Regions from separate parts of the Kitasatospora sp. NPDC098652 genome, predicted to be linked through region 1. Evidence: riboswitches for the same ligand, from Rfam matches in the RefSeq annotation. Region 1 holds a riboswitch; the other holds the start of a gene.
The links. Region 1 has a riboswitch for cobalamin ahead of ACIQWA_RS12175 (FecCD family ABC transporter permease). Riboswitches for the same ligand answer to the same signal wherever they lie in the genome.
Positions count from the first base shown of each region.

Region 2: it holds a riboswitch for cobalamin, as region 1 does, so the genes downstream of both, ACIQWA_RS39380 (CoA-acylating methylmalonate-semialdehyde dehydrogenase) here and ACIQWA_RS12175 (FecCD family ABC transporter permease) in region 1, are expected to answer to the same signal.

Region 1 covers NZ_JBIWAQ010000004.1:320,067-323,458, reverse strand. The annotation lists gene ACIQWA_RS12180 (ABC transporter ATP-binding protein) at 1-110, opposite strand, end outside; gene ACIQWA_RS12175 (FecCD family ABC transporter permease) at 107-1,159, opposite strand; cobalamin riboswitch at 1,255-1,400, opposite strand; gene sodN (superoxide dismutase, Ni) at 1,521-1,916, opposite strand; gene sodX (nickel-type superoxide dismutase maturation protease) at 2,129-2,572, shown strand; gene ACIQWA_RS12160 (CGNR zinc finger domain-containing protein) at 2,581-3,168, opposite strand; gene ACIQWA_RS12155 (amino acid ABC transporter ATP-binding protein) at 3,305-3,392, opposite strand, start outside.
Region 2 covers NZ_JBIWAQ010000040.1:21,829-25,220, forward strand. The annotation lists gene ACIQWA_RS39375 (serine hydrolase domain-containing protein) at 32-1,225, shown strand; cobalamin riboswitch at 1,313-1,504, shown strand; gene ACIQWA_RS39380 (CoA-acylating methylmalonate-semialdehyde dehydrogenase) at 1,715-3,214, shown strand; gene ACIQWA_RS39385 (acyl-CoA dehydrogenase family protein) at 3,211-3,392, shown strand, end outside.

The DNA of each region.
Region 1 (3,392 bases):
GCCAGGCTCACCTCGTGGACCAGCCGGGCGCCGGCCAGTTCCACCGAGACGCCGTCGACGCGCAGGTCCTCGGCGCCGGTCGAAGGGGTCGGGCCCGTCTTCGCCGTCATCGCCGGCCTCCGAAGGCCTGGCCGCGGCGGCGCATCATCAGCAGGAAGGCGGGCACCCCGAGCACCGCGGTGAACACTCCGACGGGCAGTTCGGCGGGCGCCAGCAGGGTGCGGGAGGCGATGTCCACCCAGACCAGCAGCAGCGCGCCGGCGAGCGGCGCGATCACCAGCACCCGGCGGTGCCCGGCGCCGACCAGCATCCGGGCCAGGTGCGGCATCAGCAGTCCGACGAAGCCGATCGCCCCGCTGACGGCGACCACGGTGCCGGTGACGGCGGCGGTGACCACGAACAGTTCCCGGCGCAGCCGGTCCGGGTCGACGCCGAGCGAGGCGGAGGTCTCGTCGCCCATCGCGAGCGCGTCCAACCGCCCGGCGGCGCAGGCCAGGTAGGCCAGTCCGGCCAGTACGGTGCCGGCCGCGATCGGCACCGAGCCCCAGGTGGCGCCGCCGAGGCTGCCGAGCAGCCACATCATGGCGTCCCGGGCGGCCTCGGCGTGGTCGGCGGAGAAGACCATCAGGGTGGTCACGGCGGAGAAGCCGTAGGAGAGCGCGGTGCCGGTGAGCACCAGCCGCAGCGGGGTGAGCCCGTACGCGGTGCGGGCGGCGAGGTAGACCAGCGCCATGGCGAGCAGCGCGGAGCCGAACGCGGAGACCGAGATCGCCCACACCCCGAGCGAGGCGAAGGCGCCGAGCAGCAGGACGGCGTTGGCGCCGACGGCGGCGCCGGAGGAGATGCCGAGCACGAAGGGGTCGGCGAGGGCGTTGCGCACCAGGGCCTGGACGGCGACCCCGGTGGCGGCCAGCCCGCCGCCGACCACGGCGGCCAGCAGGGTGCGCGGCAGCCGGAGCTCCCAGACGATCGCGTACGCCGCCGCGTCGTTCGCGTCCAGCCGTCCGCCGGTCAGCCCGGCGCCCAACAGCCGCAGGACGCCCGGGAGTTCGATCCCGGAGGCGCCGAGCGCGACTCCGCAGACCAGCGAGAGCAGCAGGGCGGCGGCGAGGCCGAGGGCGAGCGGGAGGGTCGGTATTCGGCGAACGGGGTCACTCACGTGCGGGCGCGCCTTGCCTCGGGCCGCGGGTGTGCCGGGGCGGGCGCCGGTCGGGGGCGGGCCCGGGCGCCTTCCCCTCGCAGTCCACGGCGAGTTGTCGGGAGTTCAGCGGCCGGGGGCGATCGGGCTGGCCCGGCCCCGGGACCGCGGGCCGTGCTCACCGTTGCGGGTCAGCGCCGGATTCGCACCGGACTTCCCCCTCGGACGCCCTGGCAGCATAACAGCCACTCAGGGCAGGCAACCCTTACCGGGATCCGTTCCCGGGGTGGCAGGCCTGGGAGACCCGGACCGGCCCGGGAAACGCACGACCGCCCCCGTCCGACGGTGCGGACGGGGGCGGCCGGGTGGCGACGCGTCAGGCTCAGGCCTGCTTGGTCTCCCAGAAGATCTTGTCGACCTCGGCGATCAGGTCCAGCAGGGCCTGGCCGGTGGCCGGGTCGGTGGACGCCTTGGCGGCCGAGGCGGCCTTCAGGGTGTCGTTGATCAGCTGGTGCAGCTGCGGGTACTTCTCGAAGTGCGGGGCCTTGAAGTAGTCGCTCCACAGCACCGAGATGTGGTGCTTGACGGCCTCGGCGCGCTGCTCCTTGATGATGATGGCGCGGGCGCGGAAGTGCGGGTCCTCGTTGGCCTGGTACTTCTCCTGGGTGGCCTTGACCGACTCGGCCTCCAGCTTGGCCTGGGCCGGGTCGTAGACACCGCACGGCAGGTCGCAGTGGGCGTGAGCAGTGGCACGCGGTGCAAACAGACGAGAGAACATGGGAGTCCTTCCTTAGATCGTCTTCCCGCGCCCGAGATTACCCTTCCGGCCTCCGGGTTTCGCGGCCGGGCGGTGGGCCTAGGGCAAAAGACGGACCCGGAACCGGGGTAATCCGGACATCGAACGGACCTGTGACCGGGGTCGTCCGGACATCGAACGGATGACGGTCCGTACGGCAGACTGGGGGCGGTCGGTCCCCCGGAGGAGGAGCCATGACGCGGAGCACGGAGCCGCAGGGCGGCGGGCCGGGCGGCGCGGTGCCGTTCGGGCTGGTGGACGTCTCGGGCCCGTCGATGGTCCCGACCCTGCGCGAGGGCGACCAGCTGCTGGTCCGCTACGGCGCGCCGATCCGGCCCGGTGCGGTGGTGCTGTTCCGGCACCCGTTCCAGCAGGACCTGCTGGTGGTGAAGCGGGCCGCCGAGCGCCGTCCGAAGGGCTGGTGGCTGCTGTCCGACAACCGTCCGGTGGACAGCGACAGCCGCAGCTACGGCCCGGTCCCGGACGAGCTGGTGCTCGGCCGGGTGCTGCTGCGGCTGCGGCCGAGCCCGGCCTGGCTGGCGCCGGGCCGGGGACTGGAGCGGCTGCTGCTCGGCCCCCGGCTGGCCCGGGTGCCGGGCCTGGCCCGCCGGTTCGGGGTCTTCGTCGACGAGCCCTGAGGCCGCCGCTACGTCCCGGCGGTGTGCGCCGCCTCGGCCTCCTGGCGCTTGCGGGCCCGGTACGCGGCGACGTTGGCGCGGGTCGCGCAGCGGTCGGAGCAGTAGCGGCGGGAGCGGTTGGTCGAGGTGTCCAGGTAGGCGTTGCGGCACGGCGCGGCCTGGCAGATGCCGAGCCGGTCGGCGCCCAGCTCGGTGAGGTGCACGGCCAGGCCCATGCAGGCGACGGCGCTGAAGTGCGCCGTGGCGGTGGGCGAGTTGTCGGCCAGGTGCAGGTGCCAGCGCGGCCGGCCGGCGTCGTCCAGGTAGTCGTGCCCGGAGACCAGCGGGCTGACGGGGTACTCCATCAGCAGGCTGTTCAGCAGGTCGACGGACCGGATCTCGTCCCCCTCGGCGGCGGCCTCGAACACCCCGCGCAGCCTGGTCCGCACCGCCCGCAGCCGGGGCACGTCGGACTCGTCGGCCAGCGCGGCGGCGCGGGAGGAGTCGGAGAACAGGGCGCGTACGGCGTCCACCGAGGTCAGCGTGTCGGTGCCGCGCTCGGGTTCCTCGGTGTTCACCAGCCGAACGGCGAGATCGGCGTACGAGGCGAGCTCCACGGCGGTCCTTCCAGTGGTTGCGGTAACGGGCCCGGACCGTTGCGGTAACGGGCTGGGCGCTTCCAGCCTATTACCCGGCCGGGGAAAACGTCGGCGCCCGGCAGGAAGTCGTCTGCCGGGCGCCGGGCGTACGGGCTCAGAGCACCTTGGAGAGGAAGGCCCTGGTGCGCTCGTGCTGGGGGTTGGTGAGCACCTCGCGGGGGTTGCCGGACTCGACCACCACA
Region 2 (3,392 bases), on a different contig from region 1:
CAGAAGCCTGGAACGACCTATCCAGGGGCGTATGCCTATCCGAACGGGCCGATCTGCCCTGCTGCGCACCGTGACGACCATCTCTGCCTGCCTGGCAGCCTCCCTGCCCGCGATCGCCGCGCCCGCGGCGGCCGTACCGGTCCCCAGGGAACCGGCCGCCGCGTCGCAGTCCTGGGAAGCGACCGCGGCGAAGCTGGACCGGGTGATCCGGCAGACGGCCGCCGACGCCGGTGTCCCCGGCGTGATCGTGGGCGTCTGGAAGCCCGGACAGCCGCGCTACGTACGGGCCTTCGGCGTCGCGGACACGAGCGACTGCGCCCCGATGCGAACCGACCTCAACATGCGGATCGGCAGCGAGACCAAGACCTTCACCGTCACCGCGCTGCTCCAGCTCGTCGACCGCGGCGAGGTCGGCCTGGACGACCCGATCTCCGGGTACGTCGACGGGGTGCCCGACGGAGAGCACATCACGCTGCGTCAGCTCGCGGACATGCGCAGCGGCCTGTTCGCCTACAGCAAGGACGCGGGTTTCCAGCACCTGCTGACGACCGAGCCGCATCGCCAGTGGTCGCCGAACGAGCTGCTCGACATCGCTTTCGAGCATCCCAACCAGTTCCCGCCCGGCACGCAGTTCGACTACTCCAACACCAACACCGTGCTGCTCGGCCTGGTCGTCGAGAAGGTCACCCACCGCCCCTTGCGGGACGTGATCCGGGACCTGATCACGCGGCCGAGCGGTCTGGACCACACCTTCCTGCCGGTGGCGGCGGAGTTCCCGCTGCCGCACGCCCACGGCTACACCGACATGACGCCGGACGGCACGGTGGCGGACGCCACGGACTTCAACCCGAGCTGGGGCTGGGCAGCCGGCGCGATGATCTCGGACCTCGACGACATGCGCTCCTGGGCGGAGAACGTCGCGACCGGCGGCCTACTGTCCCCGAAGACCCAGGCGGAGCGCCTCGACGCGCAGCCCACCGGCGCGCCGGGCGACGCCTACGGGCTGGGCATCGACATCAACCACGGGTGGATCGGCCACGCGGGCTCCCTGCCCGGCTACCAGAGCCTGACGGTCTACCTGCCCGCCCAGAAGGCGACGATGGTGATCCTGCTCAACACGGACATCCCCTCGAACGGCGAGAACCCCAGCACCCTGCTCGGCCGGGCCATCACCCGGGTGGTCAGCCCCGACAACGTCTACGGTGACGCCTCCGACCAGGCCTGACACGCGACCCGGGGGGACGCGGGGGAGGTCACGACAGCAGGGCGCGCCGCAGGCCTCGCGCCTCGGGCCCCGGGCCTCTGGACTTACTAGGACGTCCGACTATATGGTCGATGGCAGGTCCGCGGTGTCAGGGAAGCCGGTGTGAGTCCGGCACGGTCCCGCCACTGTGACCGGGGAGTTCGTCCTCGTGGATGACGGCCACTGGCAGCCAGCCGGGAAGGCCTGGGGGCGGGCGTGGATCCGGGAGTCAGGATACCGGCCGCGGGTGGTCCGTGTTTTCCACGAGGATGGAGACGACACGCATGACTCCGGGCTGCCCTTCCCGTTCCGCTGCCCCTTGCCCTGCCGTGCTGACCGTCGGGGCACACCTGCTCCCCCGACGCTGACGTCAATCGCCGGACCGCCGTAGGCGCGCACGACCGTGCGCCCGGACGGTGGCGGCGGTCTCTCCATTCCTCCTCTCCCCATCCACGATGAGAGAAGGAACCGATGGTCCGTGAACTGACCCATTTCGTCGGCGGCAAGCGCGTCGCCGGGACGTCCGGCCGGTTCGGCGACGTGTACGACCCCAACACCGGCCGGGTGCAGGCCCGGGTGCCGCTGGCCGACCGGGCCGAGGTCGAGGCGGTGATCGCCGACGCCGCGCAGGCCCAGCCCGAGTGGGCCGCCTGGAACCCGCAGCGGCGGGCGCGGGTGCTGCTGCGCTTCCTGCACCTGGTCGAGCAGGAGAAGGAGGACCTGGCCCGGCTGCTCTCCGCCGAGCACGGCAAGACCGTGGCCGACGCCCACGGCGACATCCAGCGCGGCCTGGAGGTGGTGGAGTTCGCCGCCGGGATCCCGCACCTGTTGAAGGGCGAGTTCAGCGACAACGCCGGCACCGGCATCGACGTCTACTCGATGCGCCAGCCACTCGGCGTGGTCGCGGGCATCACGCCGTTCAACTTCCCGGCGATGATCCCGCTCTGGAAGGCCGCGCCCGCGCTGGCCTGCGGCAACGCCTTCGTCCTCAAGCCCTCCGAGCGCGACCCCTCGGTGCCGCTGCGCCTGGCCGAGCTCTTCCTCGAAGCGGGGCTTCCCCCGGGCGTGCTCAACGTCGTCAACGGCGACAAGGAGGCCGTGGGCACGCTGCTGGAGGACCCCCGGGTCGAGGCGCTCGGCTTCGTCGGCTCGACCCCGATCGCCCAGTACGTCTACGCGACCGCGGCAGCGCACGGCAAGCGCGCCCAGTGCTTCGGCGGTGCGAAGAACCACATGATCGTGATGCCGGATGCCGATCTCGACCAGGCCGCCGACGCCCTCGTCGGCGCCGGCTACGGCTCGGCCGGCGAACGCTGCATGGCGATCTCGGTCGCCGTCCCGGTCGGGGAGGAGACCGCGGACGCGCTGGTGGCGAAGCTGGTCGAGCGGATCGCCGCCTTGAAGGTCGGCCGCTCGGACGACCCGGCGGCCGACTTCGGTCCGCTGGTCGGCCGCGACGCCCTGGCGCGGGTCCGCGGCTACCTGGATCTCGGAGTCCGGGAGGGAGCCGAACTCGTCGTGGATGGAAGGGACTTCCGCCTTCCCGGCCACGAGGACGGCTACTTCCTCGGCGCCTCGCTGTTCGACCGGGTCACCCCCGGCATGCGGATCTACCGGGAGGAGATCTTCGGCCCGGTCCTGACCGTGGTCCGCGCCGCTGACTACGAGGAGGCGCTGCGGCTGCCGAGCGAGCACGAGTTCGGCAACGGCGTGGCCATCTACACCCGGGACGGCGACACCGCCCGGGACTTCGCCCGCCGGGTGAACACCGGCATGGTCGGGGTCAACGTGCCGATCCCGGTGCCGATCGCGTACCACACCTTCGGCGGCTGGAAGCGCTCCGGCTTCGGCGACCTCAACCAGCACGGCCCGGACTCGATCCGCTTCTACACCCGCACCCGCACCGTCACCTCGCGCTGGCCCTCCGGGGTCAAGGAGGGTGCGAGCTTCACCATGCCGACGATGGGATGAGTACGGTGCACGCAAGTGACCTGACGGCCGACCAGCGCGCCATCGCGGAGGCGACCCGGGCCTTCGCCGACGAGCACCTCGCCCCGCACGCGGTGGCATGGGACCGGGACGAGCACTTCCCGGTCGACGTGCTGCGCAAGGCGGCGGACGTGGGCCTGGCCGGTGTGTACGTGCGCGA